DNA from 3 places in the Marinococcus halophilus genome. Region 2 is predicted to be linked to each of the others. Evidence: riboswitches for the same ligand, from Rfam matches in the RefSeq annotation. Region 2 holds a riboswitch; each other region holds the start of a gene.
The links. Region 2 has a riboswitch for thiamine pyrophosphate ahead of B5066_RS00600 (LuxE/PaaK family acyltransferase). Riboswitches for the same ligand answer to the same signal wherever they lie in the genome.
Positions count from the first base shown of each region.

Region 1: linked by a shared signal. The riboswitch ahead of B5066_RS05635 (thiamine phosphate synthase) and the one ahead of B5066_RS00600 (LuxE/PaaK family acyltransferase) in region 2 are both predicted to bind thiamine pyrophosphate.
Region 3: linked by a shared signal. The riboswitch ahead of thiD (bifunctional hydroxymethylpyrimidine kinase/phosphomethylpyrimidine kinase) and the one ahead of B5066_RS00600 (LuxE/PaaK family acyltransferase) in region 2 are both predicted to bind thiamine pyrophosphate.

Region 1 is NZ_FVZD01000005.1:653,058-655,324, forward strand. Features, by position in the region: gene B5066_RS05625 (potassium/proton antiporter) at 1-129, shown strand, start outside; gene B5066_RS05630 (AEC family transporter) at 187-1,086, shown strand; TPP riboswitch at 1,140-1,239, shown strand; TPP riboswitch at 1,296-1,398, shown strand; gene B5066_RS05635 (thiamine phosphate synthase) at 1,441-2,052, shown strand; gene thiO (glycine oxidase ThiO) at 2,042-2,267, shown strand, end outside.
Region 2 is NZ_FVZD01000003.1:81,748-84,014, reverse strand. Features, by position in the region: gene B5066_RS00605 (acyl-CoA reductase) at 1-73, opposite strand, end outside; gene B5066_RS00600 (LuxE/PaaK family acyltransferase) at 70-1,179, opposite strand; TPP riboswitch at 1,278-1,382, opposite strand; gene bioB (biotin synthase BioB) at 1,818-2,267, opposite strand, start outside.
Region 3 is NZ_FVZD01000005.1:669,601-671,867, reverse strand. Features, by position in the region: gene thiM (hydroxyethylthiazole kinase) at 1-256, opposite strand, end outside; gene thiD (bifunctional hydroxymethylpyrimidine kinase/phosphomethylpyrimidine kinase) at 273-1,085, opposite strand; TPP riboswitch at 1,182-1,281, opposite strand; gene B5066_RS05705 (efflux RND transporter permease subunit) at 1,323-2,267, opposite strand, start outside.

The sequences.
Region 1 (2,267 bases), on a different contig from region 2:
ATTGTCCGGGATGATGAGCTGGTCACGCCGATTGGTGAGACAGTAATCCAGGCTGGTGATTATTTGTATATTCTTGTATCACGTAAAGAGAAGCGTGTTTTAAAGCAGATGCTCCGGCACGATTACTGACAGAAAAGGGCCGGCGTTAAAGTGTATTAAATTTAAAGAAAGAAGGAAGGGCTCTGCATGGGTGTGCTGATCAATGTATTGGTCCCAATCATTTTAATATTTACGATTGGCTATTTGCTGCAGAAAAGGCAGGCAGTGGACATTCGGCCGGTGTCAGCTGTCGCTCTCTATGTATTAACGCCCGCGCTTGTTTTCCGGACGTTTTATGAAAGGGAATTGAACAGCGACATGCTGTCGATGGCTCTGTTTTCCGTGGTGTTTTTAGCGGTAATGACCGGCGTGATCAAACTGGCGGCTTACTTGCGCAAATGGCCAAAAGCAAATGAAACCGGCATGATGCTTTCCACCGTATTTATGAATGCGGGCAATTACGGTGCTCCCTTGATTTCTTTTGCTTTCGGTGATACAGCCTTTGCCTATTCGATTGTTTTTATGGTCATCCAGACGATGCTGATGAACACTGTCGGCGTCTATATTGCAAACAGCGCCAATATGGATGCGGCCGATGCGTTTCGCACAGTACTGCGGATGCCGGTATTTTACGCCCTGCTCGCAGGCGTCCTTTTTCAGCTGACCGGGATACCGATCGGGGCGACCTACTATGAAGCCCTTGATATGCTTGCCAGTGCAGCGATTCCGGTGGTTATGATTATTCTGGGTATGCAGCTTGCACGTATATCTGTAAAAAGCATGGATTGGAAGCTCGTGAGCGCTGGAACGTTTTTACGACTCGTATTCGCTCCGGCGCTTGCTTATTTGATTGCGTTATTGCTTCAGACTAATGACACGCTTACTACTGTGCTTGTTGTTTCTACAGCGATGCCGAGTGCAGCAACTATGGCGATGATTTCGGTACAGTTTGATTCCAACCCCCAGCTCGTTTCAGGTATTACGCTGGTAACGACTATTTTAAGCGTCCCTTCTTTATGGGTAGTACTGTCGATTTTTCAGGTTTAAAGATTGGGGATAAATTGACGGCAGCGAAGCAGCGCGTTATGATATAAGTAATATCGAACCACTAGGGGTGCCTGTTGGCTGAGACGGCGTAAAGCTGATCCCTTTGAACCTGATCTGGATTATACCAGCGGAGGGAAGTGGGGAAGAGATGCTGATACGACTATCTCCCCCCGCTTTCTAACGAAAGCGGGGTTTTTTGTGGGGAAATATATATTTGCTGGGGGTGCCTGCTGAGGCTGAGACCGGAGAAAGATCCGGAACCCTTTGAACCTGATCTGGAGAGCCAGCGGAGGGAAGCAGCCATGTTGAACCTTTTAACAGGCAGCCTCCTTCCTTCTGGAAGGAGGCTTTTTTATGGATAAAAAGACGAAGCCATGCATTCACGCAGTGTCGCCGCCGGATATCCCGGTGGCTGAGTGGTGGGGGAAGACGAGGGAGCTGGCAGACGTCGTTGATTATGTGCATATACGGGCACCGGAGTGGACGAAGCAGGAAAAAGAAACAGCTGTGAAGCTGGCGTTGGAAGAAGGAGTAAGTCCCGGGAAGCTTATAATAAATGACGAGCCGGAGCTTGCTGCTGCTTATCAGCTGGCCGGCGCTCATCTGCCCGAGCGCCGTACAGACTTCCCGGCTGACGGGCGCTGGGGCCAGTCTGTGCACTCCGCAGAGGCAGCGAAAAGAAGTGAGCGACAGGAAGCATCCTGGCTTTATTTTGGCCATGTTTTTGCTTCAGGCAGCAAGCCCGGAAAGGCTCCGCGCGGGCTCGGGGCGCTGAAAGCAGCCGTAACAAGCGTTCGTATTCCCGTAATTGCTATTGGGGGCATCACTTCTGAAAACGCGGAGGAGTGCATAGAAAACGGAGCCTCCGGGATAGCGGCCATCGCAGCTTTGTACGAAAGAGATCGTCCCGGGGAGGCAGCAGAGCAGCTTCGGGCCAGGGTAAGGAGTGATAGTAATGAAAGTTGATACTGAAGTTCTTATTATTGGGGCGGGGGTCCAGGGATGTTCCCTTGCATACCAGTTAAGCAGACGCGGCCGCCGCGTTATGATAATCGAAAAAGCTTCCATAGCTGCCGGTGCTTCGAAAGCGGCTGCCGGAATGCTTGGGGCGCAGTCCGAGTGGGAGGGTTCAGATCTTTTTCAGGAATTTGCGCTCGAAAGCAGGGCTATGTTTGCTGAAC
Region 2 (2,267 bases):
ACGTCCATCTCGAATATGTCAGCTCCCCATTCATATGGTCGGGGATAAAACCGGCTTTATATAGCACACTCATGAGTGAAAGTCTCCTTGATAAGCTGTTAAAAATTCTTCAATAGCTAGCGAACAGCCTTTAGCTTCTGCTCCTTCGACTCTACCCAAAAAATAAAAGCTGTGCTCATTTTCTCCCTTGATCCCTGTATCTTCGGTCATGATAGCCATGACAGAATTAATGTTGGCAAGGTCATAATGAACAATAACCCCTGGCTCTCCTTTTCGTTTTTCAATCTTTGTTTCTGGATCTACCACAATGGTTTTTAGCCAGGGTGGAGTCTTTTTCCATCCCTTTTTACCTTTAGCGTCGAACAATGGGTCGTAAATCTGGGAGCTTAATTCTGTCATTCCGTACATGTTCCCGCAAACCTCTGGTGAAAGACCAAATAATTGACTTAGCTGCTGTTTAACATCCGAAATATCCATCCTATTCGGCGAGCTTTTCATTCCTCCTGTGTCCATGATTCGACTGCCCTTTGGAAGATGAAAGGAAAGGTGGCTTGCGTTACACCGCTCTAAAAAGGACAGAAAGTAAGTAGTCGCTCCAAGAACAAAAACGGGTTCATTTTTCGTTTCTGCCTCTTGCAGCAAGCAAAGTAACCTTTTATGATCGAATTTTCCTTCCCATACCACATGCTCGCTTTGTGTATTTCCAAATGCTTCTTTAATAATTTGAAGATAATGAGCAAGTGATGAATTCGGCCATTCTTTTTCTGAAGGAAACAAGACAATCATTTTCATTTGATGCTCATCCGGCATCATGGTTTCTTTAAAGTATTTCTTCGAAGACAAATCATAAATATCGAGATCTCTATGAGCATTTTTCCCGCGCTTATGAGGGTTAGTAGTCCCACTCGTCATGAAAACTCTTTCTATTTCGTTTTCGGTGGAACAGGTTAATGCTGCTTCCTTAAACGCCTGGATCGGTACAGGGGGGATCTCTTTGAAATGTTCGATCGATTTAGGGTGAAAATGACGCTTACGACAAAATGTCCGATAAGCTTGATTGTGTTGATATTGAAACGAAAACAGCTCTTTTGCAGCTATGGTAAATGCTTCATTAGAAAAACTTTCTTGGTGAATCAAGTGTTCGATGTTTCGTTTGAGCTCGTTATAGGTCAATGCCATGATCAACGCCTCCTTTTATCGCACCAATAATGCTTGAAACCACAAAAAGACCACCCTCGAATCTTGAGAGTGGTCGTCGGATAAACATACACGTATGCCTCTGAACAACTCCACTTCCCTCCGCTGCTTGTACGCAGATCAGGTTCCAAGGGTTTAAAAGGATCTTTTTTCTCAGCCGTCAGATGGCTCCCCTAGTGGAACAATATGTGATTAAACTTTCACTTATCTTAACATGCAGATATACATTGTCAATTTTCCTGGGACATTATAATATACTTTAAAAATCGCAGTATCTTATAAATAATTTCTTCAAATACTGCCTGATGAACCCTAAACACCCCAAGAACCTTATTACCCTTACCGTACCGTTAAATGGGGGTGAAAACCTACCAATAATATAAAGCCCTCATGGTGGAAAAACTCTCGAATCTCTCCGAAACTACCGATAAATAGTTAAAGCATTCGTCTTTTATGGAAGAACAATGGTTTCGCGCTTGATATTCGCTTTTTGTCGAAATAGCCCTTTGCTAGTTTTTCCCTTGCAGCACGACAAGCCTTAACAGTTTACTTTCAGCTCTAAACAGAAGAAAGAGGGAGCAGTTCCTTTGCAACAATAGAGCAGGAGACCAGCTATATGCTCATTGGGAATACATTTCAGCACTCCGAGTGAATGCGTTATCTTCGATTTCAAACCCGGCATCTTCAACCATTTGAAGGTCTTTTCTCCACGCCTGGCCCGGCGTAGTTAAATAATCTCCCAGGAAAATCGAATTCACGGCATATAACGCAAGCGGCTGCATGCTTTTTAAATTCTCTTCGCGCCCGCCGGCTGCCCGGATTTCTTTCGAAGGAAGAATCATTCGGGCAAGCGCTAAAATACGAAGACATTCTTCCGGCCGGAGTCCTGGCTGGTGTTCAAAAGCGGTACCCTCAATCGCATGAAGGAAATTCACCGGAACGGAATCAGCATCAATCTCTTTTAAGGCATACAATACATCGATAATATCCTCATGGCTTTCACCCATTCCGGCGATCAATCCGGAACAGGGGGACATGCCTGCCTGGATGGCTTCATTCACCGTTCCCGT
Region 3 (2,267 bases), on a different contig from region 2:
CATTTGCCGCTATGCCGGCCATCCGCATTGCCTTCACCTGTTCACGGTTCAGTGTGCCAATATTGATCACGAGGGCATTCGCCGCCTTGGCCATTTCTGCTGCTTCCTCCGGTGCATTTGCCATTACCGGGGAGACTCCCATGGAGAGCAGCCCGTTTGCAGTGAAATTGGTTACTACCGTGTTCGTAATATTATGAATCAGCGGGCGCGTTTTCCTTACTTCCTCGAGCAGTTGTATAACTTCTTTTGCTTTCATGCCAATCCCTCACTTTTTATTTTAATAGTTGATCGAGTGGCACACGCGCGCCCCAGTGATTAACGGGGCCGTTGCCTTTACCGATTTCAAGGGAATTCGAAATTGCATTTGTAATATATTCTTTGCTTTCCTGCACGGCTAAATAAATAGACTTGCCTCTTGCAAGCTTCGCTGCAATCGCGGCTGATAAAGTACAGCCGGTCCCGTGCGTGTGCTTCGTATCCGTCCGGGGGGAGCGAAAATAATGAATATCTCCATCAACATACAAAATATCGACCGCGTCTTCTTTCATATGGCCGCCTTTAACAAGTGCTGCCCGGGCCCCTAACTCATCGACGATTTTCTTTGCTGCTGCTTCCATGTCTTCAAGGGTGTGCACCGGAAGATCTGTCAGATTTGCTGCTTCCGCCATATTCGGCGTAACGACCGCCGCCGTAGGGAGGAATTCACGCTTCATCACTTCGAGTGTTTCTTCCTCAGCCAGGGAGTCTCCGCTTGTGGCAACCATCACGGGGTCGATGACCACCGGCAGTTCGTGTTTTTTCAGCATATTCACCGTGGTCCGAATCATTGCCGGTGTTGCAATCATACCGGTTTTGATCGCGTCCGGCATGATGTCATCAAATACGGAATCCAGCTGGGCCTGAAGCAGCTCAAGGCTCATGTGTTCCACCTGCTGAACGCCGGTCGTATTCTGTGCAAGTACGCTCGTTATAGCAGACATCCCATAAGCCTCGCACTCCTGGAATGTTTTCAGATCAGCCTGAATGCCAGCCCCGCCGGTAGGGTCTGTGCCGGCAATTGTTAATACTTTCGGTACTTGTGGCATACGTTACATCCTCCTTTACAGGAATCCTGCCCAGGTTCAAAAAAAGCTCACTCCCTTGAAGAGGGAGTGAGCTTTGGCATATACGTACGTGTAGTATAAAACGAAGCTCCACTTCCCTACGCTGGTACTACCCAGATCAGGTTCAAAGGGACCAAGAATCGTTCTTGTCTCAGCGCAAGCGCCCCTAGCGGATTCCTTACTATTTTTCTTAATCGTACGTGACACCTAGTCCTAATGTCAATTTTTTTCATCATCGCTGGTATTTTTGTTGTGGTCCTGATCATTGGAGGAACGGCTTCGTTCCTGTTTATCCGAGTTACCGACAATACGTTCGAGAAGATGAAGAATTTCATCCCGCGACAAATCCTCACGCTTTTTATCTTCTACTTTCTCCGGTTCCCGGCTATCTTCTGTATTTTCATCCTTTGGTGGTTCTTCTTCGGCATGTTGTTTTTCAGCTTCTCGCTCTTCCTGCTCTTTCTTCTCCCGTTCCTTACGCCGTTCTTCTACTTCCCAGCCGTACATATAACCTCCGTCCGGCATGGCGAATTTCTTATTCATACTTCGAGTTTCTTTTGTAAACAGCGTATAAATCGTCGGAATGATAAAGAGAGTAAGGAATGTACTGCTGATCAAACCACCGATGACCGCAATACCCATCGGCTGTTGGATTTCCGAACCTTCTCCAAATCCAAGGGCAAGCGGAAGCACACCAAGAATCGTCGTAAAGGCCGTCATTAAGATTGGGCGTGACCGTTTTTTCACGGATTCAATTACTGCCTCTCTTACCGGCATGCCCCGTTCCACGAGTTGATTCGTATAATCCACGAGCACGATAGCGTTGTTTACAACGATACCTGCAAGCACAATCAAACCGATGAACACGGTAATACTTAGCGGTGTCTGAGTGGCAAACAGGCCAAGCATTACCCCGATGACAACCAGTGGTACGCTGAACATTACCACAAATGGATATTTAAATGACTCAAACTGACCGGCCATCACGAGATAAATGAACACAACGGCCAGCAGGAAGGCAAACACAAGACTCTGAATACTATCATTGAGCAGTTCCTGTTCGCCGGAGAAATTTAAGCTCGTCGCTGCACCGGTATCAACGTCGTCAATCGTATCTTCAATGAGCGTCGAGGTTTCATTCAAGCTCGTTCCAGTGCCATACGT